Regions from separate parts of the Cellulomonas sp. Marseille-Q8402 genome, predicted to be linked through region 3. Evidence: riboswitches for the same ligand, from Rfam matches in the RefSeq annotation. Region 3 holds a riboswitch; each other region holds the start of a gene.
The links. A riboswitch is a leader RNA that binds a small molecule or an ion and turns the genes downstream of it on or off. The one in region 3 is predicted to bind S-adenosylmethionine.
Positions count from the first base shown of each region.

Region 1: linked by a shared signal. The riboswitch ahead of ACWPWW_RS11195 (methylenetetrahydrofolate reductase) and the one ahead of ACWPWW_RS01515 (NAD(P)H-dependent oxidoreductase) in region 3 are both predicted to bind S-adenosylmethionine.
Region 2: linked by a shared signal. The riboswitch ahead of ACWPWW_RS08895 (aminotransferase class V-fold PLP-dependent enzyme) and the one ahead of ACWPWW_RS01515 (NAD(P)H-dependent oxidoreductase) in region 3 are both predicted to bind S-adenosylmethionine.

Region 1 covers NZ_CBCPLX010000002.1:19,290-28,529, forward strand. The annotation lists gene hrpA (ATP-dependent RNA helicase HrpA) at 1-1,143, shown strand, start outside; gene ACWPWW_RS11180 (MFS transporter) at 1,247-2,632, opposite strand; gene ACWPWW_RS11185 (DNA-3-methyladenine glycosylase I) at 2,901-3,563, shown strand; gene ACWPWW_RS11190 (SMP-30/gluconolactonase/LRE family protein) at 3,585-4,574, opposite strand; SAM riboswitch class I at 4,700-4,795, shown strand; partial or broken gene ACWPWW_RS11195 (methylenetetrahydrofolate reductase) at 4,983-5,399, shown strand; gene metE (5-methyltetrahydropteroyltriglutamate--homocysteine S-methyltransferase) at 5,464-8,208, shown strand; gene ACWPWW_RS11205 (Hsp20/alpha crystallin family protein) at 8,282-8,737, opposite strand; gene ACWPWW_RS11210 ((deoxy)nucleoside triphosphate pyrophosphohydrolase) at 8,901-9,240, opposite strand, start outside.
Region 2 covers NZ_CBCPLX010000001.1:1,929,413-1,938,652, reverse strand. The annotation lists gene ACWPWW_RS08925 (invasin domain 3-containing protein) at 1-224, shown strand, start outside; gene ACWPWW_RS08920 (hypothetical protein) at 451-1,143, shown strand; gene ACWPWW_RS08915 (hypothetical protein) at 1,192-1,650, shown strand; gene ACWPWW_RS08910 (O-succinylhomoserine sulfhydrylase) at 1,681-2,946, opposite strand; gene ACWPWW_RS08905 (rhodanese-like domain-containing protein) at 2,943-3,368, opposite strand; partial or broken gene ACWPWW_RS08900 (DUF1737 domain-containing protein) at 3,386-3,574, opposite strand; SAM riboswitch class I at 3,581-3,689, opposite strand; SAM riboswitch class IV at 3,787-3,902, shown strand; gene ACWPWW_RS08895 (aminotransferase class V-fold PLP-dependent enzyme) at 3,950-5,335, shown strand; gene ACWPWW_RS08890 (pentapeptide repeat-containing protein) at 5,397-6,020, opposite strand; gene ACWPWW_RS08885 (hypothetical protein) at 6,096-6,515, shown strand; gene ACWPWW_RS08880 (hypothetical protein) at 6,508-6,795, shown strand; gene ACWPWW_RS08875 (MaoC family dehydratase) at 6,816-7,772, opposite strand; gene ACWPWW_RS08870 (3-oxoacyl-ACP reductase) at 7,769-9,136, opposite strand; gene ACWPWW_RS08865 (acetyl-CoA C-acetyltransferase) at 9,133-9,240, opposite strand, start outside.
Region 3 covers NZ_CBCPLX010000001.1:322,951-332,190, forward strand. The annotation lists gene ACWPWW_RS01495 (hypothetical protein) at 1-217, shown strand, start outside; gene ACWPWW_RS01500 (NtaA/DmoA family FMN-dependent monooxygenase) at 336-1,718, opposite strand; gene ACWPWW_RS01505 (LLM class flavin-dependent oxidoreductase) at 1,730-2,845, opposite strand; gene ACWPWW_RS01510 (flavin reductase family protein) at 2,890-3,456, opposite strand; gene ACWPWW_RS01515 (NAD(P)H-dependent oxidoreductase) at 3,453-4,001, opposite strand; SAM riboswitch class IV at 4,021-4,156, opposite strand; SAM riboswitch class IV at 4,384-4,497, shown strand; gene ACWPWW_RS01520 (LLM class flavin-dependent oxidoreductase) at 4,647-5,846, shown strand; gene ACWPWW_RS01525 (GNAT family N-acetyltransferase) at 5,843-6,442, shown strand; gene ACWPWW_RS01530 (amino acid ABC transporter permease) at 6,439-7,527, shown strand; gene ACWPWW_RS01535 (amino acid ABC transporter ATP-binding protein) at 7,524-8,366, shown strand; gene ACWPWW_RS01540 (ABC transporter substrate-binding protein) at 8,408-9,240, shown strand, end outside.

The DNA.
Region 1 (9,240 bases), on a different contig from region 3:
CACCTGCGGGTGACGTTCCGCGTGGTCGACGACCGCGGCCGCGTCGTGGACGAGGGCAAGGACCTCGCCGTGCTGCAGCGCCGCCTCGCCGCGCGCACGCAGGACGCGGTGAGCAGCGCCGTGCGGACCGCGGTGCGGGACGCGATGGCGGACGCGCGCGGGACGGCCGCCGCGCCCGCCGCACCGACCCCCGGCCGCCGGCCCGCTCCCCCGGCGCTGCCCGGCTTCGACGGCACCGACCTCACCACCTGGCCCGCCGACCTGCCCGGCGGCGCGCTGCCCGAGCGCGTCGAGACCCAGGACCCCAGCGGCCTCACCGTCCGCGGCTACCCGGCGCTCGTCGAGCACGGCCGGGGCACGTCCGCCACCGTGCGCGTCGAGGTGCTGGCGGACGCCGGCGAGCAGGCCGTGCGGCACCGGGCGGGCCTCCGGCGCCTGCTCCTGCTCGACGTCGGCCTGCCCGCGGGCCGGATCACCAGCCGCTGGACCGGCACCCAGGCGCTCACGCTCGCCGCCAGCCCGTACCCGAGCACCGACGCCCTGGTCGCCGACGTCCAGCTCGCGGCCGTCGACCGGCTGCTCGCCGCCCACCTCGCGGGCCGGCCGGCGACGACCGTGCGCACCGCCGACACGTACGCCGACGCCCGCACCGCGGTCCGGGCCGGGCTCGAGGACGCCGTGCACGCCGTCGTCGGCGACCTGGTCACCGTCCTCGCCGCCGCGCGGGACCTGGACGCCGCCGTGCGCGGCACCCGCTCGCTCGCGCTGCTCGGCGCCGTCCGGGACGTCCAGGAGCAGGCGAGCCGGCTCGTGCACGACGGGTTCGTCTCGGAGACCGGCGCCGAGCGGCTGCCGCAGCTGTCCCGCTACCTGCGGGCCGCCGCGCACCGGCTCGACAAGGCCGGGGCCAACCCGACCCGCGACGAGCAGCTCGCGTGGCAGGTGCACGACCTGGAGCAGCTGCTCGGCCAGACCCGCGCCCGCGTCACGAGCCGGACCCCCGTGCCCGCCGACCTGGCGACGCTCGACGAGGTCCGCTGGCTGCTGGAGGAGCTGCGCGTCAGCCTGTTCGCGCAGCAGCTCGGCACCCCGGTGCCCGTCAGCGAGAAGCGCATCCGCAAGACGCTGTCGTCGCTGGCCTAGCCCGGCGGCCAGCACGCCGCGAGGTCGTCACTCGTGCACGAGGTCGTCCGGCAGACGTGACGACCTCGGCGAGGAGTGACGACCTCGCGGGTGGAGTGCTCGCTCAGCCCTCGTGGGACGCGCGGGAGTAGTCCTGGTCCTTCGTCTCGCGGGTGAGGACCAGCGCGATCAGCGTGAGGACGCCGGCGCCGGACAGGTACACGCCGACCAGCCAGGTGCTGCCGTCGGCCGCGGCCCACAGCGCGAGGGCCACGATCGGCGCGAGCGCGGCGCCGAGGATCGACGACACGTTGTAGGCGATGGCCGAGCCCGTGTACCGGACGTTGGTCGGGAAGAGCTCGGGCAGCAGCGCGCCCATCGGGCCGAACGTCGCACCCATCAGCATGAAGCCGAGCACCAGGAACGCCTGCACCATCGCGCCGGAGAACAGCAGGTCGTCCCGGAGGGTCAGGAACAACGGGAACGACAGGCCGAACAGGACGATCAGGGACGTCACGCCGATCAGCAGCTTCCGGCGGCCGATCCGGTCCGCCAGCGGGCCGGCGATCAGCGTGAAGATGCCGAAGAACACCACGCCGAGGATCTGCATCAGCACGAAGTGCACGTACGGGATGCCGAGGCCGCCGGGGTCGCCGTTCTCCGGGGCGGCCGCACGGGTGCCGTAGGTCAGCGTGAAGTTGGTCATCAGGTAGAACAGCACGTACGTCGCCAGCATGATGAACGTGCCGAGCAGGGTCGCGCGCCAGTGGAACTTCAGGGTCGTGCCGAGCGGGATCTTGGTGATCCGGCCCTTCTTCTCGGCGGCGGTGAACGCCTCCGACTCGACCAGCTTGAGCCGGACCCACAGGCCGATGATCACCATGACGGCCGAGAACAGGAACGGCACGCGCCAGCCCCAGGACATGAAGGCGTCCGAGCCCTGGCCGAGCACGCCGTTGATGATCAGGAAGATGCCGTTGGCGATGATGAAGCCGAGCGGCGCGCCGAGCTGCGGGAACGTGCCGTACCAGGCGCGCTTGCCCGCGGGCGCGTTCTCCGTGGCCACGAGCGCCGCGCCGGACCACTCGCCGCCGAGCGCGAAGCCCTGCGCCAGCCGCAGGATCAGCAGCAGCACCGCCGCCGTCACGCCGATCTGGTCCACCGTCGGCAGGACGCCGATGAGGAACGTCGCGACACCCATCGTCAGCAGCGAGTAGACCAGCGTGGTCTTGCGCCCGCGGCGGTCCCCGAGGTGGCCGAAGAAGATGGCACCGATCGGGCGGGCGACCATCGCGGCGCCGAACACCGCGAAGGACGCGAGCAGGGCGGTCGTCTCGTTGGCCGACGGGAAGAACAGGTGCGGGAACACGAGGACCGCGGCCGTCGCGTACACGTAGAAGTCGTAGAACTCGATGGTGGTGCCCACGAGGCTCGCGGCGATGACCCGCGAGGGCGAGTTCAGCGGCTTGGGTGCGGCCGGCTCGGTGGTGGACACGGCGGTGGCTGACATGCGGGACGACTCCGGTTCGACGGGCTGCGAAGGCCTCGGGGAGGCCTGTGGGCACGGGACCACCGTCGGTGGTCCCGGGTCGGCTCGCAGGCCGGCTCGGGTGACGCACGCGGTGCTCCAGCGCACCGGCGACCTTACGCCGTCTCACGAGGTAGACAACCCACGTCCACATCGTGGTACCGCTGGGACGGCGTCCCCAGGTCACGAGCCCGGGTGGGTGGTGGACGCAGCCGGCCGGCTGTCGGACGGCTGCGGCAGAGTGGCCGCCATGACGAGCACCGACGCACCCGGGGACCCCGCCGAGCCGGCACCGCCGGTGGAGAACCAGGTCCAGCACCCCGTGACCGCCGCGACCGCGGGCGCACGCCCGGCCGGCCGCCGGTGCTTCGGCGACGGCGACCCCCTCTACGAGCGGTACCACGACGAGGAGTGGGGCGTGCCCGTGCACGGCGAGCGCTCCCTCTACGAGCGGGTCACGCTCGAGGCCTTCCAGTCGGGGCTGGCGTGGATCACCGTGCTGCGCAAGCGCGAGGCCTTCCGGGAGGCCTTCGCCGGCTTCGACCCCGCCGTGGTCGCCGCGTACGACGAGCACGACGTCGAGCGCCTGATGGCCGACGCCGGGATCATCCGGAACCGCGCCAAGATCACGGCGACCATCGCGAACGCCCGGGCGCTGCTGGACCTGCACGCCCAGGGCCGGACGCTCGACGCGCTGTTCTGGGCGTACGCGACCCCGGCGGCGGACCGAGCGCGCGCCCGGACCTTCGCGGACGTGCCGGCGACGACGCCGGAGTCGGTCGCCCTCGCCAAGGAGCTGAAGTCGCTCGGGTTCCGGTTCGTCGGCCCGACGACGGCGTACGCCGCGATGCAGGCGTGCGGGATGGTCGACGACCACCTCGCGGACTGCCCGGTGGTGCTGGCGCGCGCCTGAGGCCACGCGCGCACCGCGACCTCACCCGTCCGCGAACTCCCGCACCGGCGACCCGTCCACGTCCACGTCGACCCGGAACACCGCCCCGCCCCGCTCCTCCTCGGCGGACGCCGGCCCCGGCAGAGCGTCGCCGCCGGTCCACGACCCGCCGCTCGACGCCGTCGTGACGTACAGCGCCCCCGACCCCGCCGGCCCGAACCCCGGGCAGGTCACGTCGGGCACCGGCACCGCGTACGCACCCCGCGGCGTCCCGTCGGCCGCGAACCGGAGCACGTGCCCGCCGCCGTACGTGGCGATCCACAGCCCGCCCTCGGCGTCGACCGCGGTGCCGTCGGGGCCGGGCCCGTCGGGCCTGAACGCGAGGAAGGGCTCCGGCTCCCCCGCCGTCCCGGCCGCGACGTCGTAGGGGAGCCGGTGGACGACCTTCGCGTCCGTGTCGGTCAGGTAGAGCACGCTGCCGTCCGGGCTCCACGCGATCCCGTTGCCCAGCGCGACGCCGGTGAGGGCGGTGTCGACCTCGAGCCCGCCCGGTCCGCCGACCACCCGGAGCACGACGCCGTCACCTGCGGACCCGCTCCGCGGCAGGGTCGAGACCCAGAACCGCCCCGCCGGGTCGCAGCCGCCGTCGTTGAACCGGTAGTCGTCGGGCATGTCCTCGGGCCGGGTCAGCGGGCCGAGCCGGGTGCCGTCGTGCACCGCGAGGCCGTCGGCCGTGGCGAGCAGCAGCCCGCCCGAGGAGGTCGGCCACGCGACGCCCACCGGTGAGGTGGTGCTGAGCACGGTGTCCCGGGCGGGGTCGCCGTCGGCCCAGCGGTGCACGGCGCGGCCGTCGATGTCGACCCACACCAGCGCGGACGACCGCGCGTCCCAGACCGGCCGCTCCCCGAGCCTGCGCGCGGTGCTCTCCGAGCAGGCCTGCGCGCCCGTGGCGGCGTCGGCGACGAGGTCGCGCACGTCCAGGCGGTCGCGGTCGGCGGGGCGGGGGACGCGGCGCAGGTCACGAGGGCTCACCTCCCGCAGCCTCGCACGGGGCCGCCGGACCCGCACGGGCGCGCGCCCGCCGGTGTGATCCGGGCCACGAGAACGTGACGCGTCAGGGGCACTGGACGCCCACCCGCACGCGTCCTAGGGTTGCCGCACCATCCAGAGCGACCGAGAGACCTGGCTCGTCGACGTCGCAGCAACCCCCTCCGCGTGGAGGGTGTGGGTGCTTCCGCCAGGTTCGATGGAGGCGACGATGAGCAGTACCGGCGTACCCCTGCACCCGGGCCACGGCGACGTGGTCGCGGACGGCCTCGGCGCGGTCGACCGCCCGACGGTGTCGTTCGAGCCTGTTCCCGCCGCGGAACCCGGACGCCGCCCCGCGCCTGTGGGCGACGGTGCAGGAGCCTGGCCTCGGCGCGCCCGGACTTCGTGTCCGTGACCTACGGCGCCTCGGGCAGCACCCGCCGCACGACGCGCGCGCTGGTCCGGCGGCTGCTGCGCGAGACGTCGCTGACGCCGATCGCGCACCTGACCTGCGTCGGGACCTCGCGCGAGGACCTGGCCGACACGATCGAGGAGTTCCTGGACGAGGGCGTCCGCTCGTTCCTCGCGCTGCGGGGCGACCCGCCGGCCGACCACTCGTGGGAGCCGCACCCCGACGGCCTGCCGACCGCGAGCGCGCTCGTGGGCCTGCTCCGGGAGATCGAGCGGCGCCGGTGCGCGTCGAGCCCGGCGCAGGCGGTGCGCGCCGCCTCCCGGCCGCTGTCCGTCGCGGTGGCCGCGTTCCCTCGCGGCAACGCCGGCTCGGGCGGCACGCTGCAGCAGGACGTCGAGGCGCTGCTGGCCAAGCAGCAGGCCGGTGCGGACTTCGCGATCACGCAGGTGTTCTACGACGCCGGGTCGTACGCCGAGCCTGGTGACGCTGGCCCGCGACGCGGGGGTGACCATCCCCATCGTCCCGGGGATCATCCCGATGACCGACCCGGCCCGCCTGCGCCGCGTCCAGCAGGCGACCGGCGTCCCGGTCCCCGCGGACGTGCTGGCGCGCCTGGACGCGTTCGACCCGGACGACCCCGCGGACGTCGCCCGGCGGCACCGGGCCGGCACCCGGCTCGGCGTCGACCTGGTGCACGCGGTGCTGGACGGCGGCGCGCCCGGCGTGCACCTGTACACGTTCAACACCCACGGTCCCGCGCTGGACCTGCTCGCCGGTGCCGGCCTGGGCGGAGACGGCCCCACCGCCCACAGCCGCGTCGAACCGGCCCCCACGACCACCCTGACCCCTGTCCCCACCAGGCCGAGGCGAGAGATGACCGAGCACCAGACCCACCCGTTCCCCGCCGCCACCGTCCTGGGCTCCCCCCGGATCGGGCCGCGCCGCGAGCTCAAGAAGGCCCTGGAGGCGTTCTGGGCCGGGCGCGCGAGCGCCGAGGAGGTCGAGGCGACCGCCGCGGACCTGCGCCGCCGTACCCGCACCCGTCTGGCCGGGCTCGGCCTGGACACCACGCTGCCCGCGATCCCGAGCGCGTTCTCGTTCTACGACCACGTGCTCGACGCCGCGGCCGTCCTCGGCGCGGTCCCGGAGCGGTTCGCCGACCTGACCACCGCCGACGGCGGCCTCGACCTCGCCGGCTACTCCACGGTCGCCCGCGGCCGCGGGGACGACCTGCCGCTCGAGATGACCAAGTGGTTCGACTCGAACTACCACTACCTGGTGCCGGAGATCGGCCCCGCGACGACCTTCCGGTACGCGAGCGACCGTCCGGTCCGCGAGCTGGCCGAGGGGCTGGCCGACGGCGTGCTCACCCGGCCGGTGCTGGTCGGTCCGGTGACGTTCCTGGCGCTCGCCAAGCCGACCGAGGACGCCCCCGAGGGCTTCCTGCCCATCGACCGCCTGGCCGACGTGCTGCCGGTGTACGCCGAGCTGCTGCGCGACCTGGCCCGCGCCGGCGCGACGTGGGTGCAGCTGGACGAGCCGGCCCTGGTGTCCGACTCGACCGGCGTCCCGGCCGACCGGCTGCTCGGCGCCGCGGCCGAGGCCTACCGGGTGCTCGCGACCGAGCTGCCCGCCGCCGAGCGGCCCGCGATCCTGGTCGCCGCGCCGTACGGCGACCTGCGCGACGCGCTCCCCGTGCTGGCGGGCACGGACGTCGAGGGCCTGGCGCTCGACCTGGTCCGGGGCGCCGCCCCGGCCGGCCCGGTACCCGGCCTGGAGGGCAAGGTGCTGGTCGGCGGCGTCGTCGACGGGCACAACATCTGGCGCGCCGACCTCGACGCGGCGCTCGGTGCCCTCGAGGGCCTGGAGGGGCTGGGTGCCCGCCAGGTGTCCATCGGCACGTCGACCTCGCTCTTCCACGTGCCGCACGACGTCGAGGACGAGACGCAGCTGGACCCGACGCTGCGCTCCTGGCTCGCGTTCGCCGACCAGAAGACGGCCGAGGTCGTCACGCTGGCCACGGGCCTGACCGAGGGCCGCGAGGCCGTGCACGCCGAGCTGCTGGCCGCGGCCGACGCGCGCCGGTCCCGCGCCGAGGCCGCGGGTGTCGTCCGGCCCGAGGTCCGCGAGCGCCTGGCGGGTCTGTCGTCCGAGGCGTTCCGGCGCGGTGCGTTCGCCGACCGAGCCGCCGCGCAGGCCGAGCGCCTGCAGCTGCCGGTGCTGCCGACGACGACCATCGGGTCGTTCCCGCAGACGCCGGAGATCCGGGTGGCCCGCGCGGCGTTCGGCCGTGGCGAGCTCACCGCCGCGCAGTACGAGGACGAGATGAAGGCGGAGATCCGCCGCGTCGTCGCGCTGCAGGAGGAGATCGGCCTGGACGTCCTGGTGCACGGCGAGCCCGAGCGCAACGACATGGTCCAGTACTTCGCCGAGAACCTCGACGGGTTCGCGGTCACGCAGCACGGCTGGGTGCAGTCGTACGGCTCCCGCTGCACCCGCCCGTCGATCCTCTGGGGCGACGTCTCGCGCCCCGCGCCGATCACGGTGCCGTGGACCACGTACACGCAGTCGCTCACGGCGAAGCCCGTCAAGGGCATGCTCACCGGCCCGGTGACGATCCTCGCCTGGTCGTTCGTGCGCGACGACCAGCCGCTGGCCGACACCGCGAACCAGGTGGCGCTGGCCCTGCGTGACGAGATCGCGGACCTGGAGGCCGCGGGCACCGCGATCGTGCAGGTCGACGAGCCCGCCCTGCGCGAGCTGCTGCCCCTGCGTGCCGACGACCACGCCGCCTACCTCGACTGGTCGGTCGCCGCGTTCCGCCTCGCCACCTCGGGCGTGCGGCCGGACACGCAGGTCCACACGCACCTCTGCTACTCCGAGTTCGGGGAGATCTTCGGCGCGATCGACGGGCTCGACGCCGACGTGACGTCGATCGAGGCGGCCCGGTCGAAGATGGAGATCCTCGGCGACATCGCCAGCGAGGGCTACCCCCGCGGCATCGGGCCGGGCGTGTGGGACATCCACTCCCCGCGCGTCCCGAGCGAGGCCGAGGTGACCGAGCTGCTGTCCGAGGCGGTCCGCGTGGTCGACCCCGCGCAGCTCTGGGTCAACCCCGACTGCGGCCTGAAGACCCGCCGGTACGCCGAGGTGACCCCGACGCTCGAGCACGTGCTCGCGGCGACCCGCACCGTGCGGTCGTCGCTGGCGGTGCCGACGGCCTGACCCGCACGCGCCGACGCCCCGGTCCCCTCGCGCCGAGGGGGCCGGGGCGTCGGCGTGGTGGCCGGGCGGCGGGTCAGGCGGACGCGTGCGCCTCGCGTGACGCGCCCGCGCTCTCGATGGTCGCCGGTGTCCCACCGGTGCTGACCTCGATGCGGCGCGGCCGGGCCTCCTCGGCCACCGGGATGGTGAGCGTGAGCACGCCGTCGGCGTACGACGCGGAGATGGCGTCCAGGTCGAGCCCGCGGCCGACGGTCAGCTGCCGCGCGTAGGTGCCGACGGGGCGCTCCTTGGCGAGCCACTGGACGCCGTCCTCCGTGCGCGCCGTGCGCTGGGCGCGGATGGTCAGCGTCCGGTCGTCCACGTTCACGTCGATGGTCCCGGGGTCCGCACCCGGCAGGTCGACGTGCAGGACGTAGTGGTCGCCGGCGCGGAACAGGTCCATCGGCATGGTCGCGGCGGCACGCTGCGAGCCGAGCACCTGGCCCATCAGCCGGTCCATCTCCTGGAACGGGTCGAATCGCGTAGCCACAGCCCGTCACCTCCTCGGAAGCGTCCACGCGGTCCCGGACGGTCCGGGACCGTGCTGCCCCGGCGCGGCCGCGCCGAGAGGGCTACGAGAGATGTTCTAGCACTCTCGGGTGCCGAGTGCCAGATCGAGGCCCAGGGTGTTCGCCCAGAGGTGAACGTGCTGGTCAGACGCGCGCGGCGTCACCCTCGACGGCCTCGCTGAGCGCCTCGACGATGCGCACGTCGGCGTCCAGCCAGGGCACGGCGCGCCACTGCCCGCTCGGCAGCCAGCGCAGCTCGTCGTGCTCGACCAGGGGCTCGGGGACCCCGGACGCGACCTCGGCCAGCCACAGCCGCATGACGTAGGTGTCGCTCAGCCGCCAGCACCCGTCGTCGGGCCCGGCCAGCTCGCCACCGAGGGCGACCCGGACGCCGAGCTCCTCGCGCAGCTCCCGGTGCAGCGCGTCCTCGGGCCGCTCACCCGGCTCGACCTTCCCGCCGGGGAACTCCCAGCGGCCGGCGAGG
Region 2 (9,240 bases), 1.6 Mb from region 3:
AGCCGCAGCCGCAGCCGCAGCCCGAGCCCAGCCCCGAGCCGAGCGGGCCCGGCGTGGGTGACGGCGACGGCACGGGCGGCGTCACGGATCCGGACGGCGACCCGGCACCGGAGAAGGCTCCGTCGCTCGCGGTGACCGGGGCCGGGGTGGCTGCCCTGGCGGCCCTCGCCGTGCTCTGCCTCGGGGTCGGCGTGCTCGCCCGGCGGGCAGGCCGCGTCCACTGAGGGCACGGTCCCGCCGTGCGACCACCCGCCACGTGGTCGCACGGCGGAACCGCTCCGGACACGCGTGCCCGGCATCCGGACACCCGGTGACGCGGGCCGGGGCGCGCGGGCTATCGTGCTCGCGTGTTCCTGACCCGGGTGTGTTGTCGCTGAGCTGACGACCTCGCGCGCCCGCGGCCCGACGGCCCTCGCTGCGCACCCGCCTCGTCCCGAGGACCACATCCGCATGGCTGCTCAGCCTGTCCTGGACCGCGCGCTCGCGGTCGCCACCCGTCACGTGCCCTCCGCCCGCGTCGCGCTGCGCCGGGCCGCCCGCAGGTCCACGTCTCCGGCCGCACCCGCATCGCTCGTCGCCGAGCCTGCGGCAAGCACGGAGCCGGGATCGCACCCGCCCCGCTCCCGGCTCGTCGAGGCCGCACCGGTCGCCGCCGTGCGACCGCTCGGCCCGGCCCCGGTCGTGCACGTCCGCACGCCGGCGTACGGCGTGCGGACGGTCGAGGCGCGGCCCGGCTCGGAAGCGGCGATCACGGTCGCCGCGCGCACGGCGGACGTCATCCGGCTCGGCTTCTCGGCGGCGGTGCCGTCGATCGGGGCACTGGCCCGGGTCACCGCTCTCGTCGAGGACGCGCTCGCGGAGGCCGGGCGCGACCGCGCCGAGGTGCGGGTGCTGCTCGACCTCGAGGTGGTGCTGGCGGACGACGAGCGCTCCGCCCGCCGCAAGCGCTCGCAGCTCGAGTACCTGGACGCGCTCGCCGGCCTGAGCTGGGCGCCGGCGGACACGCGGGTCGTGACGACCGCGGGCCGGTTGCTGGCCGAGGTCGTGGAGGTCGCCCGGCGCGCGGGCGTCGACGGCGTCGTGCTGCACCCGCTGGCCGGTGGCGCGGCGGTGGAGGAGGAGCTGCACGCGCTGGTCGCGTGACGGCGCCGGGTGGCGTGCGCGCCTCGTGCCCTGGGTACCGTGTCGGCCATGACGAGGCTGTGGCAGTGGGCGGTGCTGGGCGCGGTGCTGCCCGCGGTGTGGCTGGTGGCGATGGTGTGGGTGCAGTCCGACCCGCAGTACCGCGCCGGGTTCCTGGGCTACGCCCTGCTGATGTACGTGATCGCGGTGATCCCCGCCGTCGTGCTGTTCACGCTGCTCGGCGCGCTCGTGCTGACGGTCGCCCGGCGGCTGCCGGCACGGGGTGACGCGCGCCGGGGCCGGGCTTTGGCGGTCGCCGTCGTCGGGTGCGCCGTCGTGACCACGGTGGTCGGCGCGCTCCTCGCCTCCGGGGGCGGCGTGGCGGTCACGTTCGCGCCCGAGGTGCTCGGGTGGTCGGCGCTGGTGGTCGGGCTGCCGCTGACGGCGTGCGCGGCCGCGGCGTGGAGCCGCTGGCGTCCGGACCCGGCGGACGCGGTGCCGAGCGCGCCGGGCGGTGCGCAGGCCTGACGCGGTCCGCGACCGCCCGGCGCGGGCGGGTCAGGCGCGCAGGGCGGAGAGCGCCTGGTCCAGGTCGTCGCGCAGGTCCGCGACGTCCTCGAGGCCCACGGACAGCCGCACCGTCGACTCCGCGATGCCGACGGCCGCGCGACCGGCGGGCCCGAGCTTGCGGTGCGTCGTCGTCGCGGGGTGCGTGACCAGCGACTTGGCGTCGCCGAGGTTGTTCGAGATGTCGATGACGCGCAGGGCGTCCAGCACCGCGAACGTCGACTTCTTCGCGACGTCGGGCGTGGCGCCGTCCGGCACCCGCAGGTCGACGGTCACCACGGTGCCGCCGCCGTCCTGCTGCGCGAGCGCCAGCGCGTGCTGCGGGTGCGACGGGAGGTACGGGTACCGGACCTGCGCCACCGCCGGGTGCTGCTCCAGCCAGCCGGCCAGGGTCAGCGCCGAGGCCGTCTGGTGCCGGACGCGCAGGGACAGCGTCTCCAGCCCCTTGAGCAGCACCCACGCGTTGAACGCGGACAACGACGGCCCGGTGTTCCGGATCAGGGTCTGCACCGGGCCGTGCACGAACGCGTCGGAGCCGAGGATCGCCCCGCCGAGCACGCGCCCCTGCCCGTCGATGTGCTTGGTCGCCGAGTACACGACGACGTCGGCGCCGAGCAGCAGCGGGCGGGACAGCACGGGGGTGGCGAACACGTTGTCGACCACGACGACCGCGCCGGCGGCGTGCGCGAGGCGGCTGACCGTGGCGATGTCGACCAGGTCCTGCATCGGGTTGGACGGCGTCTCGAAGAACACGACGTCCGCCGGGGTCGCCAGCGCCTCCTCCCACTGCGACGGGACGTGGCCGTCGACGTAGTCGGTGCGCACCCCCCACTTCGCGAGGATCTCGTCGAAGATCACCACGGACGACCCGAACAGCGCCCGCGCCGCGACGACGCGCGACCCGGAGCGGACCAGCGCGGCGAGGGCGGTGAACACCGCGGACATGCCGGACGCGGTGGCGTAGCAGGCCTCGGCGCCCTCGAGCAGGCGCAGCCGCTCCTCGAACGTCGACACCGTCGGGTTGCCGTACCGCGAGTAGAGGAACCGGTCGGCCTCGCCCGCGAACGCCGCCTCGGCGTCCGCGGCGTGGGCGTAGACGTAGCCCTGGGTGAGGAACAGCGCCTCGGACGTCTCCTGGAACGGCGTGCGCACGCTGCCGCCGCGGACGGCGAGCGTGTCCGGGCGCAGCCCCTCCAGCGGCAGGCGGTCGTCGCGCCAGGCCGCCGGGCCGGGAGCCGTCCCGGCGTCGCCGCTCACGCCTCGCGCCAGGGCAGGCCGGCGGCGCGCCAGCCCCAGTGCCCGCGCTGCCCGTCGGGGCCGACGTCGCCCTCGAACCCGCTCAGCACGTTGTACGCCGGGCCCAGGCCGGCGGCGGTGACGGTGCTGGCCGCGGCGACCGAGCGCACACCCGACCGGCACAGGAACACGACCGGGCGCGGGTCGTCGGCCGTCACGCCGGCGTCCGCGAGCTCGTCGAGGAACCGCGGGTTGGGGCGGCCGAACCCGTCCGTCCACTGCACGAAGGCCGTGCGGCCCTCGCCGGCGTCCGCGGTGTCGGGCACGCCGACCGACTGCCACTCGCCCTCGGTCCGGACGTCCACCAGGACGACGCGGTCGTCGGACAGCAGCAGGTCCCAGGCCTCCTGCGGGGTGAGGTCACCCGCGTAGGGCGCGCTCACAGCGGACGCACCTGGGCGCTGCCGGAGGTCGCGGCCGGCAGGACCAGGGCCTGCGCCACCACCACCCGCTGCCCGTCGAAGGTCGCGGCGGGGCTGCCGTGCAGCTCGTAGCCCTCGGCCAGCGCCGCGCTCACCCGCTCGCAGAACGTGCGGTCGTCCGGCCCGGTGAGCAGGCGGTAGCGCAGGCGGTCGTCGGTGTCGGTCATGCGTGTCCTCCATCGGTTCTGGCGGAAGCACCCTCGGCCGGGCCCGGCAACTGCCCAGGTCCGCGGGTTGCTGCGGCGTCGTCGAGCCAGATCTCTCAGCCGCTCTGGATGGTGCGGCGATGCTACGCCATCACCGCCGCGGCGCGGTTCACCCGGACCGGTCCGTGGACCGCGGTTGACACGTCCGCGGCGGCCGTCCCATCCTCGACGCAGGTCATGAGCGCCAGCGTCAAGCCCCGGCTCGCTGGCCGGCAACCCTCCCTCCGCGGCGGGGTGCCCCGGGTGACGACCTGGTCGACCGCCGTTCGGCGGCCGGCAAGCGCGGGGTCGCCCGGTCCGTGACGGGCTCCCCACCGATCGTTCGGGGGTACTCCCATGTCCGTCACCGGAACCACCTCGTGTGCACCGGCCCAGACCGCTCTCCTGCCCGTCGTCGGCGGCGACACGCCCGTCCCGCTGGTCGACGGCCGGTCCGTGCCGTACGCCAACCTCGACTACGCGGCGTCCGCACCCGCGCTCGAGCAGGTCGCCGCCCGCGTCGTCGAGGTGCTGCCGCTGTACGCGTCCGTGCACCGCGGCGCCGGGTACCTGTCGCAGGTGTCCACCGCGCTGTACGAGGCGTCGCGGGCCGCGGTCGCGCGGTTCGTCGGGGCACGCGCGGACGACGTCACCGTCATCACGCGCAACACCACCGACGCGCTCAACCTGCTGGCCGGCTGCGTGCCGGACGGCGGCCGGGTCCTGGTCCTCGACGTCGAGCACCACGCCAACCTGCTGCCCTGGGTCCGCTCCGTGCGCGGGTCCGGCCGGACGGCGACGATCCTGCCCGCCGCGCCGACCGTGGCCGCGACGCTGACGGCGCTGCGCGACGAGCTCGCCCGGCAGCCGTACGCCCTGGTCACGGTCACCGGCGCGTCCAACGTCACCGGGGAGGCGCTGCCGATCGCCTCCGTGGTCGCGCTGGCGCAGGAGGCCGGTGCGCGGGTGGCGGTCGACGGCGCGCAGCTGCTGCCGCACCGGGCGTTCTCGCTCGCGGCCAGCGGCGTCGACTACGTCGCGTTCTCCGGCCACAAGACGTACGCCCCGTTCGGCGCGGGTGCCCTGATCGGCCGGCGCGACTGGCTGGACACGGGCACCCCGTACCTCGCGGGTGGCGGCGCGGTGCGCGACGTCCGCACCGACCGGACGCTCTGGCAGCCCGCGCCGGCCCGGCACGAGGGCGGCTCGCCCAACGTGCTCGGCGCGGTGGCGCTCGCCGAGGCGTGCGACACCCTGGCCGCACTGCCGGCCGGTGCGCTCGCCGCGCACGAGCAGGCGCTGCGGGACCGCCTCGTCGCCGGGCTCGCGGACGTCCCCGGTGCGCGCGTGCTGCGGCTGTGGTCGGACTCCAGCGACCCGGTCGGCGTCGTCGCGTTCACCGTGGGCGACCACGACGCCGGGCTGGTGGCGGCGTACCTGTCCGCCGAGCACGGCATCGGCGTGCGCGACGGGCGGTTCTGCGCGCACCCGCTGCTGGCGCGGGTCGGCGTCTCCGGCGGCGCGATCCGCGCCTCGGTCGGCGTCGGCACCACGGCCGAGACGGTCGACCGGCTGCTCGCGGGCCTGCGGGCGTTCGTCACCGACGGCCCGCGCGCCGCGTACGAGGTCGTCGACGGCTGCTGGACCGTGGCGGGGGACACCCGCCCGCGGCCGGCGGTGTCGGGCATCGACACCATCGCCGCGACCGCCGCCGCCGCGTGCGGTCCGGCCGTGGAGGACTGAGGCCTCCCCGCAGACGCGGTCCGGGTCGGCCCGAGCGGGGGGCAGGCCGGCCCGGACCGCCTCAGCGCACCGTCACGCCGAGGTGCGCGGCGAGCGCCCCCGCCAGCTCCAGCAGCTGCTGGTTGCTGATCGTCGCGCCCTTCAGCCCCGCCGTGCCGTCGAGCCCGGCGAGGTCCGCGCCACGCAGGTCGACCTCCCGCAGCTGGGCCCGCGTGACGTCCAGCCGGCCGATCCGGCAGCCCTCGAACCGGACGCGCGCGGCCTTCACGCCCGCCAGGTCCAGGTCCCCGATGGTGCAGCCGACCAGCCGCACGTCCTGCACCCGCGAGTCCCGCAGGTTGAGGTAGTCGATCTTGCCGCCCTCGACGGTCACCCGGTCCCACGAGCCGCCGAACGCCTCCAGCGCGCCGAACCGGCAGTCGCGCAGCGTCACGTCCCGCCACGTCCCGGACCGGGCGCGGAACGTGCCGGCGCGGCAGTCCGCCAGCGTGGTGTCCACCAGGTGCGCGTGGTCGACCGTCGCGCCGTCGAGGTCGCAGCCCCGCAGCAGGCACTCGATGAACCGGCTGCTCTCGGCGTCGACCCCCGCCAGGTCGTGGCCGTCGAGCAGGAGGCGGTCGTAGTCGCCCTCCGGCTCGAGCGGTCCGGCGTAGAGCTCCAGCGTGTCCTCGGGCGGGGTGGTCATGGGACCAGGGTGGCATCCCGGATCGAGCCTGTGGACGACGGCCGCCGGCGGTCCGCGCCGCCGTAGCGTGCTGGCATGGAGATGCGGGACGTCATCGCAGCGGGTGCGCACTCGGCCGGCCCGGCCGAGTGGGTGGGTGCGTTCCTGCTGTCGCCCGGCGCAGCCGCGGTCGCGGCGGTCGTCGCCGCGGTGCTCGCGCTGACGGCGGCCCGGTCGCGGATCCGCGCGGACGTCACGATGGCCCGCGAGGAGCGACGGCGGGCCGAGGCCTCGATCGCGCAGGCGAGGGCTGCGCAGGTCGAGGACCGCGACTTCGCCCACTGGTGGGACGCGTACCGCTGGGCCGTCGAGCGCGCCGACGACGACCGGCGGCAGGACGTGGCTCCGGTGATGTCGGCGCTGGGGCGTGCGGCAACCACCCCTGTGACCGTCGCGCTCGCGGCGATAGCGTGGCCCGGGGGGTCCGAGGACGAGCAGGAGCACCGACATGACTGACCGGACCGACATCACCAGGCGGCCCACGAGGCCGAGCGGACGCGCGGCGCGCCGGCAGGCGCTCGCCGAGGAGGACGCACGGGACGAGGCCCTCTGGCGCCTCGAGCTCAGCCGCTTCGAGCCCCGGACCGGCGGGCACGACGACGCCCGGCGCGCGCGGGAGCGCGAGCAGGAGTTCATCCGGCTCTCGCTGGAGTCCGCCCGGTACTGGCACGAGGAGCACAAGCGCCTCACGCGCGGCGGGCTGGTGCAGCAGATGTGGCGGTCGCTGTTCACCTGACGCGCGTACGCCGGCACACCTCACACCAGCGGTCGCACCGCCGCCGACAGGTGCAGCTTCCCCCGCTTCCCGTCCCACGCCACGACCGTCCACCCGCTCCCGTCCTCGCCACGTCCCACCCGCACCGCGGGCGACGAGGGCAGCAGCACCGGTGCCGCGAACTCCACGTCCCACGTGTACGCCTCACCGCGCCGGGCGCCGACGTCGGCCAGCGCCCGCGCGGCGGTGTACATGCCGTGCGCGATGGCCCGCGGGAACCCGAGCGCCCGTGCCGTGAGCGGCGTGAGGTGGATGGGGTTCGCGTCGCCGGACACCGCCGCGTACCGGCGGCCGGTCCCGGCGTCGAGGGCCCACCGCCCGGTCGGGGCCGGGGGGACGAACTCGGCCCGGGCCGCCTCCTCGGGCGCGGCGCCCGGCAGCCGGACGCCGGGCGCGAGGTAGGTGGACACCCCGCGCCACGCGGGGACGTCGCCCGGCGCGGAGCCGGCGCGCCGGACCTCCGTCACCAGGTCGACCTGCGCGCCCTTGCGGTGCGGCCGCAGGTCCTGCGCCCAGGCCCGGACGTCCAGCAGGTCGGTCACCCGCAGCGGCTCGCGCTGCTCGACGCGGTTGGCCAGGTGCACCATCCCGAGGGCGGGCAGCGGGAAGTCGGCGCGCACGATCAGCGCGGTCGCGACGGGGAACGCGAGCACGTGCACGTAGCCGGCCGGCAGCACGTCGCCGGCCGGCTCGCCGACCAGGTGCTGGTAGGCGGTGAGGGCGCCCGGGTCGGGCCGGACGTCGTCGAGCCGGTGCAGGACGGCGGGCAGCACGGGGGACCGGGGCGCGGACGGGGCCCCGCCGAGCGCGCGGCGCAGCGGACCGCCGACCGCCGCGCGGCCCGACGCGAGCCCGGCCCGGGCGTAGAGCGCGCCGAGGCCGGGCGGCTCGCGCAGCTCGACCTCGCGGCGGGTCCCGGGGGCGGCGACGGCCGTCACCGCCCCACCATGCTCTGCCCGCACACCCGCAGCACCTGCCCGGCGACGCCACCGGCCTGCGGCGACGCGAGGAACGCGACGGCCTCGGCGACGTCGACCGGCAGGCCGCCCTGCTGCAGCGACGACAGCCGCCGCGCCACCTGCCGGGTGAGGGCGGGCATCCGCGCCGTCATGTCGGTCTCGATGAACCCGGGCGCGACGGCGTTCGCGGTGCCGCCGAACGCGGCGAGCAGCGGCGCGGTCGCCTGCACCATGCCGATGACGCCGCCCTTGGACGCGGCGTAGTTGGACTGCCCGCGGTTGCCGGCGATGCCGGAGGTCGAGGCGAGCGAGACGATCCGCGGGGCGTCGGTGAAGTCGCCGGAGGTGAGCAGCGCCTCGTTGATGCGCAGCTGCGCGGCGATGTTCACGGCGATGACGGACTCCCAGCGGTCGGGCGTCATGTTGGCCAGCAGCTTGTCGCGGGTGATGCCGGCGTTGTGCACCACGACGTCGAGCCGGCCGTGCCGGGCGAGCGCGTGCTCGAGGATCCGGTCGCCGGCGTCGGCCGCGGTGACGTCGAGCTGGAGCGCGGTGCCGCGGACGCGGTTGGCGACGGCGGCCAGCGCCTCCCCGGCGGCCGGGACGTCGACCGCGACGACGGTGGCCCCGTCGCGGGCGAGCGTCGTGGCGATGGCCTCCCCGATGCCGCGGGCGGCGCCGGTGACGACGGCGACCCGTCCCTCGAGCGGCCGCTCCCAGTCGGCGGGCAGCGCACCGGCGGCGGAGTCGACCGGCAGCAGCTGCCCGTCGACGTACGCGGACCGGGCGGAGAGCAGGAACCGCAGCGCGCCCAGCACGCCCGGCGCGGTGACGGGCACGTCGTCGGCGACGACCACGCCGTTCGCCGTCGAGCCCCCGCGGAGCTCCTTGGCGACGGACCGCAGCGCGCCGTCGACGCCCTGGCGGGCCGCGGCGACGGCGGGCGCCTGGTCGGGGGTCGCCGGCCGGGACACGGTGACGACGCGGCCGTGCGACGCCAGCGTCTTCAGCACCGGCGCCAGGGCGAGCAGCGGCTCCGCGAGGTCCTGCGGGTGCTCGACCTCGGTCAGCGCGAGCACCACCGCGGCGAACCGGGTGCCCTCGGTGGCGTGCCGGCGGACGTCGAGGTCCCAGCCCTTGTGCTCGGGCGACGTGCCGGCGAGGAACTGCGCGAGCGTGTCGGCGTCGCCGCCGGTCCCGAGCACCAGCACGGGGCCGTCCACGAGCGGCGACCCCGGGCGGTGCCGGTGCAGCCGGGCCGGGCGCGGCAGCCCGAGCTGCTTCGCGAGCGTGGCGGTGACCCCGCCGTTGACGAGGTCCAGGTAGCGGTCGGTGCTGGTCACGCCGCCTCCAGGATCGCGGCGACGCCGAGGCCCCCGGCGGCGCAGACGGACACCAGGGCGCGGACCGGGCGGTCCTCGCCGGCGGCGAGCAGCTCCGCACGACG
Region 3 (9,240 bases):
GGTGCTGCTGCTCGGCGTCGCCTGGTGCGCCTGGCGGGCGCTGCCCGCGGCCGGCGTGGTCCGGGTGCTCGCGGTGGTGGTGCTGGGCGGCGTCTGCTTCGCGGGGGCGCACGTGCTGGCACCGGCCCTCGGCGCGTGGCTGTCGGTGGCGTTCGTGGCCTTCGTGCTGGCGGTCGGCACGACCCTGCTCCTCGACCTCCGCCCCTCGACCCCCTGACCCGGCCGCACCTGACCCGTGGCGCTGCCGCCTGACCGCAGGCCGAGGTCGTCACCTCGGCACGAGGTCGTCCCGCAGGACTGATGACCTGGTGCGCGTGGGACGACCTCGGCCCCCGCTACGCGTCGACCAGCTCGGCCGCGGGCGCCGGCGTCCCCCGACGGGTCAGCGGCCCCCGCAGGCCGAGGTGCTCGCGCAGCGTGCTGCCGGTGTACGCGGTGCGGTAAGCGCCACGCTCCTGGAGCGCGGGCACGACCCGGTCGACGATGTCGTCGAGCCCGGACGGGACGATCCAGGGGCTGATGTTGAACCCGTCGACCGCCCCGGTCCGGACGAACCGCACCAGCTGCTCGGCCACGGCCGACGGTGTCCCGACGAACCCGCCCTCGCCCGCGACGCGGATGGCGAGCTCGCGGATCGACAGCCCGTCGGCCTCGGCGATCGCGCGCCACCGGGCGGCGATCTCGAGAGTCCGGGCGCCGGTGGTGGACGAGCCGCCCTCACCTCCGAGCTCGGCGACCGCGGGGTCGTGCGCGGGCAGCGGGCCGTCGGGGTCGTAGCCGCTGAGGTCCTCCGCCCAGATGGTGCCGACGAGGTGCAGCGCCGTGGCCGGGGTGACCTGCTGCCGGCGGACCCAGCGGGCCTTCTCCTCGGCGTCGGCCGGCGTGTCGCCGACCACGATGGCGGTGCCGGGAAAGATCTTCACGTCGTCCGCGGGCCGACCCGCCGCGACGACGCGGGACCGGATGTCGGCGGCGAAGTCGAGCGCGTCCGCGAGCACGCTGCCGTGCCGGGAGAAGATCACGTCCGCCGAGCGCGCCGCGAAGTCCCGCCCCTGCGCGGAGTCGCCGGCCTGGAAGATCACCGGGTGGCCCTGCGGGCTGCGCGGCGTCGTGGGGTCGATCTCGGCGTCGAGCAGCGGTCCGTGCACGGAGACGTGCCCGACCGGACCGCCGGCGTCGGGTCGGTCGGGCCAGGCGTCCCAGACGCGGCGCGCCGTCGCGAGCACCTGGGCGGCGCGCTCGTACCGGTCGGCGTGGTCGAGGTAGCCGCCGCGGCGGAAGTTCGCCCCGGTCCACGCGTTGTCCGTGGTGACCACGTTCCACGCGGCACGGCCGCCGGACAGCACGTCGAGGCTCGCGAGCCGGCGGGCCAGATCCACCGGGTCGTTGTAGGTGGTGTTCTGCGTCGCGACCAGGCCGATCCGCTCGGTGACGGCCGCGAGCGCCGCCAGCTGGGTGATCGCGTCGGGGCGGCCGACGACGTCGAGGTCGTGCAGCTGCCCGCGGCTCTCGCGCAGCCGCAGGCCCTCGCCCAGGAAGAACGCGTCGAACAACCCGCGCTCGGCGGTCCGGGCGACGCGCTCGAAGGACGCGAAGCCGGTCTGGGAGCCGGACTCGGGGTCGGACCAGACGGTGGTGTGGTTGACGCCCTGGAAGAAGACGCCGAGGTGGACCTCCGCGTCGGGCCGGGTGATCGGGGGCTCGGTGTGCGCAGTCATCGTGCTGCTCCTCAGGCGGTGCGGCGGGCGGCGCCCGCGAAGCGGTTGGCGGGCCTGGTCAGGCCCAGGTGGTCGCGCAGGGTGGCGCCGGACCGGGGTGCGGCCGTGAGCCGCGCGGCGCGCAGGGCGGGCAGCACGTCCCGCGCGAGCACGGGCAGGTCCACGTCCAGCACGGCGGGCAGCAGGCGGACCCCGTCGACCGACGGGTCGGCGGCGAGCTCGGTGAGCAGCGCCAGGAGGCCGGCGGCGTCACCGACGTGCCGGAGCGGGGCACCTGCCGACCAGGGACCGGCTGCGTCGAGCTCGGTCAGGCGGTCCCGCGCGCGTCGGCCGGGGGTGTCGAGCACGAGCTCGACCTCGATCGCGGCCAGCGCGGCGCCGGCCGTGCGCGCGGCCGCGGCGGACCTGCGCGCGGCCGCGACGTCCGGCCCCCCGACGAGGGCGACGTCCACCAGCTCCTCGTCCCGCTCGCCCGGTGCCACGTCGCCGGGCCGGGCGAGCACGACCAGCTGCCCCTGCGGCGGGCGGGGCGTGATCAGCGGCCCGACCACGGAGAAGCTCTCCCCGGTGAAGTCCACGCGGTGGATCCGCTCGCGGTCGACGTACCGGCCGGTGGCGACGTCGCGGATCACGGCGTCGTCCTCCCACGAGTCCCAGAGGTCGCGCACCACCTGGACGACGTCGCGGGCCTCCCGGTCGAGGTCGGGCACCGCGGCGCGGCCGTAGGCGGCGGGCGTCGCCCCGCCCGGGGTGACGGCGGCGATCCAGCCGCCGCGGCCGGAGGCGGCCAGGTCGAGCGCCGCGAGCTGCGCGGCGACGTGGAACGGCTCCGGGTAGGTGGTCGGCACCTCGGGCACCAGGCCGATCGCCGTGGTGGTGCGGGAGACGAACGCGGCGCGGGTCACGGCCTCGAGCCGGGCCGCGGTGGTGGCGCCGGGGGTCGCGGGCAGGACGGCGTCCGCGAACGACGCGAACGTGAGGCCGGCGTTCTCCGCGTGCCGCACGGTGCGGGCCAGGCGGGCGCCGGAGACGAGGTCGGCGGCGGGCAGCCCGGACGCGGCGGCGGCCGCGGGGTGGCTGCCGGCGCCGTCGACGTCGAGGCCGAGGAACAGCGGGGGGACGGTCATGTCAGGGCTCCGGAAAGGTGGTGGGGGACGGCGGCGCGGCGGCGTCAGAGCGCCGAGTGGTCGCCGATCCGGTGGTAGCTGCGGTCGTGGTAGACGAGCGGCGACGCCGTGGCGGCGGCGGGTGCGTCGGCCGCGGCGCTCGAGGACAGCGCGCGCAGGGACACGAGGTAGCTGTCGCCGACCGGCGTGCGCTGGAGCACGCGGGCGCGCACCCAGGACACGGCACCGTCGATGACGGGCTCGCCGGTGGTCAGGGACGTCCAGCCGCCGTCGGCGAACCGGTCGACGCCGCTGGTCGCGAACCGGGCCGACACGTCGTCCTGGTGGTCGGCCAGGAAGCTGACCGCCAGCGTCGGGGCCGCGGACACCGCGGGCCACGACGAGGACGTCGACGCCAGCGAGAACGCCAGCAGCGGCGGCGCCGCCGACACGGAGATCACCGAGGTCGCGGTGAACCCGACCGGGCGCCCCTCGTGGCGCAGCGCAACCACGGCCACGCCGGCGGGGTGCCGGCGGAACACGGACTTGAACTGCTGCGGGTCGAGCTGCGGCTCGTCCTGCTCGGCCAGGAGGTGCTCCAGGGCGTCGAGGTCGGCGCGCTCGGCGGTCACCGCGCCACCGCCGCGAGCCCGGCGTCGGCGCCGGCGGCGCGGCGCAGCGCCGGCTCGGCCCGCACGAGCCAGGTGTCGAGGACGGCGTCCAGGTCGGCCAGCTGCCCCTCGGTGACGGTGAGCGAGCGGGTCGGCACGACCGCGCCGAGCTCGACCAGGACGGGGCGCAGGTGCACCTCGCCGACCAGCGCGTGCGCGGGGTTGCCGGACACGACGAGCGGCACGACGACGACGCCCGTGAGGCCGTCGGGGCCGTACAGGTCGAGGAACGCCTTCAGCAGGCCCGTGTAGGAGGCCTTGTAGACCGGGGTCGCGACCACCGCGACGTCGGCGGCGGCGAGCCGGGCCAGCGCGGCGTCGGCGGCGGGGTGCACGGGGGTGAGCAGCTCCCCGGCGATCTCCGCGAGGTCGACGGTGGCCACCTCGGGGGAACCACCGAGCAGGGCGGCGACGCGGTCGGCGGCCGCGCGGGCCGCGAGCAGGGTGCGGGAGCCGGGTCGCGGGTTGCCGGAGACGGCGACGACGGCAGGGGGACGGGACGTCATGGAGTGCCTCGCAAAGGGTCGATCACGCTTGCCGCGCGGCGGAGCGGGCACCCTCGCGGGCGTCCGGCCGACGGCCAGGTCATCTCCCGGAGCACCCCGCCGTGATGTGGGGTTGCTGCCCAGCGAGCCGGGGCTTGGCGCTGGGACTCTCGACCTGGGCGGGTGTCTAGCAGCGATGCGGCCCAGCACCGAGCAGGTGCCGCCGACTTCTCACGATCCGGGACCGTGCGTCCCGCTGGGACCTTCGTCCCGTGACAACGCTCCGCGATGCGAGACGCGGCACGGATTCGTTGACGCGGGCGGACGCCGGTTCGTATGTTCCCCGGCACCGGACCACGACGACGGACTCCCTGGGGAGCCAGCGCGTCGGCGGGGTCCGGCAGGTCATGAGCTCCGACACCAAGCCCCGGCTCGTCGGACGGCAACCCCCGCGTGGGTGGGTGCCCCGGGTGAGGACCAGGTCCGCTGCCGACCGGCAGCGGGCAACGCGCGAGCCCGCCCCGGCGGGCGCAGGAGGAGATCGCATGATCCGGAGCACGGTGGCGCCGCCCGCGCACCCGCTCTCCCTGCGCGAGCACGGCCGGCCGTCCCCGGCCGGCCGGCCGGGCGCGACGCGGGGCACCGCCGTCCCCGAACGGAGCCGTCATGCCCGCCTCCTCCCCGAGCCCGGCCGGAGCCGCTGTGCCGCACGAGCCGCACGACCCGCCGCACGAGCCGCCCGACCTCGGCGCGACGCACGTCGTCCTCGGCGTCGACCTCAGCGCGGTCGGCGCGCGCCCGGGTGAGCACGGGCCGCTCGCCACGGTGGCGGCGCGCCCGTTCGACGGCGAGCGCCTCGCCCGGCTGGTGCACCGCGCCGACCGCGGGTTGCTCGACCTGGTCGTGCTCGGCGACGCGCTGCTGCTGCACCCCGGCCGGCGCCAGGTGCCCGGCCGGTTCGACGCCGCCGTGGCCGCCGCCCGCGTGGCACCGCTCGCGTCGCAGACCGCGCTGGTCGCCGGCGTGGCGCACCGCGAGGTCGAGCCGGCGCACCTGGCGGCCGCGATCCGCGGCGTCCAGCGGGCCGGCGCCCTCGCGGGCTGGCAGCTCGCGGCGCCGGCCGGGTACCGGGACGAGGCCGACGACGCCGCCTGGGCGGCCGACGCCGCGGCCGCGCTCGCCGCCGTCGTCGCGGCGTGGGACGGCGGGCAGGACGCCGGGGCCGTCCGGCGCGACGGGCAGGGGCGGTACCGGGTGGACCACGAGGGCATCCGGTTCGCGGTGCGCGGCCGGGCGGCGGCCGCGCCCGCGCCCGGCGCCGGTGTCCGCCCGCTCGTCGTGGTCCCCGTGACCGGGCCGGCAGGCGCGGCGGTCGCGGGCCGGTACGCCGACGTGGCGCGGGTGGCCGTCCCCGACCCGGCGAGCGGTGCCCGCCTGCGGCAGCTGGTGCGGTCCGCCGCGACGGCGGCCGGCCGGCGCGCGGACGCCGTGCGGGTCCTGGCGGACGTCGACGTCGCGCTCGCCGACGACCGGGCGAGCGCCGCGGCCCGCCTCGACCTCGTCCGCGCCGTCGAGCGTCCCGGCGACGCCGAGCCCGGCCGGGCGGGGGACCGCGCGCTGGTGCTCGCCGGCACCGGGGCGGACCTGGCCGGTGTCGCCGCGGACTGGGTCCGGGCCGGCGCGGCCGACGGCTTCGTCGTCCGGCCCTCGTCACCGGAGGCCGACCTGGACGCGCTGGTCGACCGCGTCGTCCCCGCGCTGCAGCAGGCGGGCCTCTTCCGGCTCCGGCCCGCCCCGCCCGCCCCGCCCGACCGGCCCCGCCAGTCCGACGTCCGACCCCTTCACCCGATCGAGGTGACCCGATGACCACGACGAGCCTGCCGCACCCGCGGCCGGCCGACCCGGCGCGGCTGACCGTGCGCGCGGTCCGCCTGCAGGACCCGCTGGTGGGCCCGCTGCTGGACGGCCTGGCGCACGAGTACAGCACCCGCTACACCGGCCTGCTGACGCCGGCGCAGCTGCGCGACGAGCTGCAGCACGACGGCGCCGACGAGATCGCGCCCCCGGACGGCGAGCTCGTGCTCGTCCTGGAGGAGGGCGCGCCGGTGGCCGGCGGGGCCTTCCGCCGGCGGACCGAGCCCGAGCACGGCGACGCCGCGCGCCTCGCCGACCCCGCTGCCCGCGACGCGGACGGCGCACCCGCCGTGCCGACCGCCGAGCTCAAGCGCATCTGGACGCACGCCGAGCACCGGCGCCGCGGCCTGGCCCGCGTGGTGCTCGACGAGCTCGAGGCGCGCGCGGCCGCCCGGGGGTACCCGCGGCTGTACCTGACCACCGGTCCCCGTCAGCCCGAGGCGGTCGGCCTGTACCTCGCGGCGGGCTACACGCCGTTGTTCGAGCCGGCCGACTACCCGGGCGAGCTCGTGCCGCACGCCTTCGAGAAGTGGCTGGTGCAGCGGTGAGCGCCCCGGCAGCCGTCGTGGTCGAGCCGCCCGCGGGCCCGCCGGCGACCGCCACGGCGCTGGCCGACCTGCCGGTGCTGCCCGCCCGGCACCCCGGCCGCTGGGTCGCGACGGCCGGCGTAGCCGTACTGCTCGCGATGGTGCTCAGCTCCCTGCTGACCAACCCGCAGTGGGAGTGGGACGTCGTCGCGCAGTACCTGACCTGGCCGTCGGTGCTGCAGGGCGTGTGGGCGACGATCCGGCTCACGGCCGTCGCGGCGGTGATCGGGTTCGGGCTCGGCACGGTGCTCGCGCTCATGCGGCTGTCCCGGTCGCCGCTGCTGCGCTCGGTGTCCTGGGCGTACTCGTGGGTGTTCCGGTCGGTGCCGCTGATCCTGCAGCTGCTGCTCTGGTACAACCTCGCGTACCTGTACCCCGAGCTGTCGCTGGGCATCCCGTTCGGACCGCCGTTCCTCGCGTTCGACACCCTGGACGTGGTCGACAAGTTCGGCGCCGCGGTGCTGGGCCTCGGGCTGTCGCAGGCGGCGTACTCGGCGGAGATCGTGCGGGCCGGCATCCTCGGCGTCGACCAGGGGCAGCACGAGGCCGCCGCGGCGCTCGGCATCCCGCGCGCCCGGCAGCAGCTGCGGATCGTGCTGCCGCAGGCCATGCGCACGGTCGTCCCGACGTCGGTCAACGAGATCATCGGCCTGCTCAAGGGCACGTCCGTGGTCTACGTGCTGGCGTACGGCGAGCTGTTCTACACGGTGGGCGTGATCTACGGCCGCAACCAGCGGGTCGTCCCGCTGCTGATCGTCGCGGCCCTGTGGTACCTCGCGACCACCACGGTGCTGACCGTCGCCCAGTACTACCTGGAGCGGCACCACGCGAAGGGCGCCCTGCGCACCCTGCCGCCGACGCCGTTCCAGCGGCTGCGGTGGACGCTCGGCGTCGCCGCCGCGCGGGCGACCGGTCGGCCGCTGCCCGCCGACCTGCCGCCGTCGTTCCTGTCCGGACCCGCCGGCACGCGGCGCGGCCACCTCACCCGCGCCGGCGCACGCCGGGACGCCCACCTCGAGACCCCGCGCGACGGAGGCCCGGCATGACCACCACGCTGCCCCGGACGGCGATCGCCCCGATCGCCGCGCCCGACGCCCGCCCCGCCGGCGGCCACCTGCAGATCCACGGCCTGCACAAGTCCTACGGGACGCTCGAGGTGCTCCGGGACGTCGACCTCGAGGTCCGGCCGGGCGAGGTCACCGCGATCCTGGGCCCGTCCGGCTCCGGCAAGTCGACGCTGCTGCGGCTGATCAACCACCTGGAGCGGCCCGACCGCGGATTCGTGGCGCTGGACGGCGAGGTGATCGGGTACGCGCAGCAGCGGACCCGTCGCCGCGGACGCGGGCCGGTGCTGCGCGAGCTCACCGAGCGCGACGTGCTGCGCCAGCGCACCCGCATCGGGTTCGTGTTCCAGAACTTCCACCTGTTCCCGCACCTGACCGCGCTGGAGAACGTCGTCGAGGCGCCCGTCTCGGCGCAGGGCCGCGACCGCACCGAGGTCGAGGCCGAGGCCCGGGCGCTGCTCGCCCGCGTCGGCCTGGCCGACAAGGCGGACGCGCGGCCCCGGCAGCTGTCCGGCGGCCAGCAGCAGCGCGTCGCCATCGCCCGGGCGCTGGCGATGCGGCCGTCGCTGCTGCTGTTCGACGAGCCGACGTCCGCGCTCGACCCCGAGCTGGTCGGCGAGGTGCTCGCCGTCATCCAGGGGCTCGCGCACGGCGGCACGACGCTCGTGGTCGTCACCCACGAGGTCGGGTTCGCCCGCGACGTGGCCGACACCGTCGTGTTCATGGACGCCGGCGTCGTCGTCGAGCAGGGCCCCGCGGCCCAGGTGCTCACCGCGCCCGCCCACGCCCGCACCCGCGCGTTCCTCGACAAGGTCCGCTGACTCCTTCCTCCCCTCACCCCTTCCCCGAGAGGTACCTCCCGATGACCACCACCACGACGCGCCCGGTCCTGCGGCGCCGACCCGTGCGCGCCGCCCTGGCCGCCCTCCCGGTCCTGGCCCTGCTCGCCGCCTGCGGCGGGACCTCCGACGCCGCCGAGAACGGCGAGGTCGGCGACGAGCTGCAGGCCGCCGCCGAGGCAGCCGGGCTCGAGGTCGACACCTCGCCCGAGCAGGACCGGATCCGCACCACCGAGAACCCCGACGCGATCGCGCTGCTCCCGCCGGAGCTCGCCGACAAGGACACGTTCACCGTCGCGGTCAGCGCGTACGTCGCGCCGCTGGCGTTCCTCGCGGACGACGACGCGACCCCGATCGGCCACGAGACCGACATCGCGCAGCTGGTCGCCGACGCGCTCGGCAAGGACCTGGACCTGCAGGTCAAGGCCTGGGCCGACTGGCCGCTGGCCGTCCAGTCCGGCGACGTCGACGCAGTGATCTCCAACGTCACCGTCACCGAGGAGCGCAAGGAGACGTTCGACTTCTCCTCGTACCGCAACGACGAGCTCGGCTGGCTGGTGAAGGCCGGCAGCGACATCACCGAGATCGACGAGGCCGCGGACATCGCCGGCCTGACCGTCGCCGTCGGGTCGGGCACCAACCAGGAGAAGATCCTGCTCGCCTGGAACGCGGAGAACCAGGAGGCCGGGCTCGACCCGGTGCAGGTGGAGTACTTCGAGAACGACGGCGACACGATCCTCGCCCTGCAGTCGGGCCGGATCGACGCCTCGTTCGGGCCCAACGCCACCGCCGCGTACAAGGCCAAGGTCTCGCCGCAGGACTTCACGGTGGTCGGCACGCTGAACGGCGGCTGGCC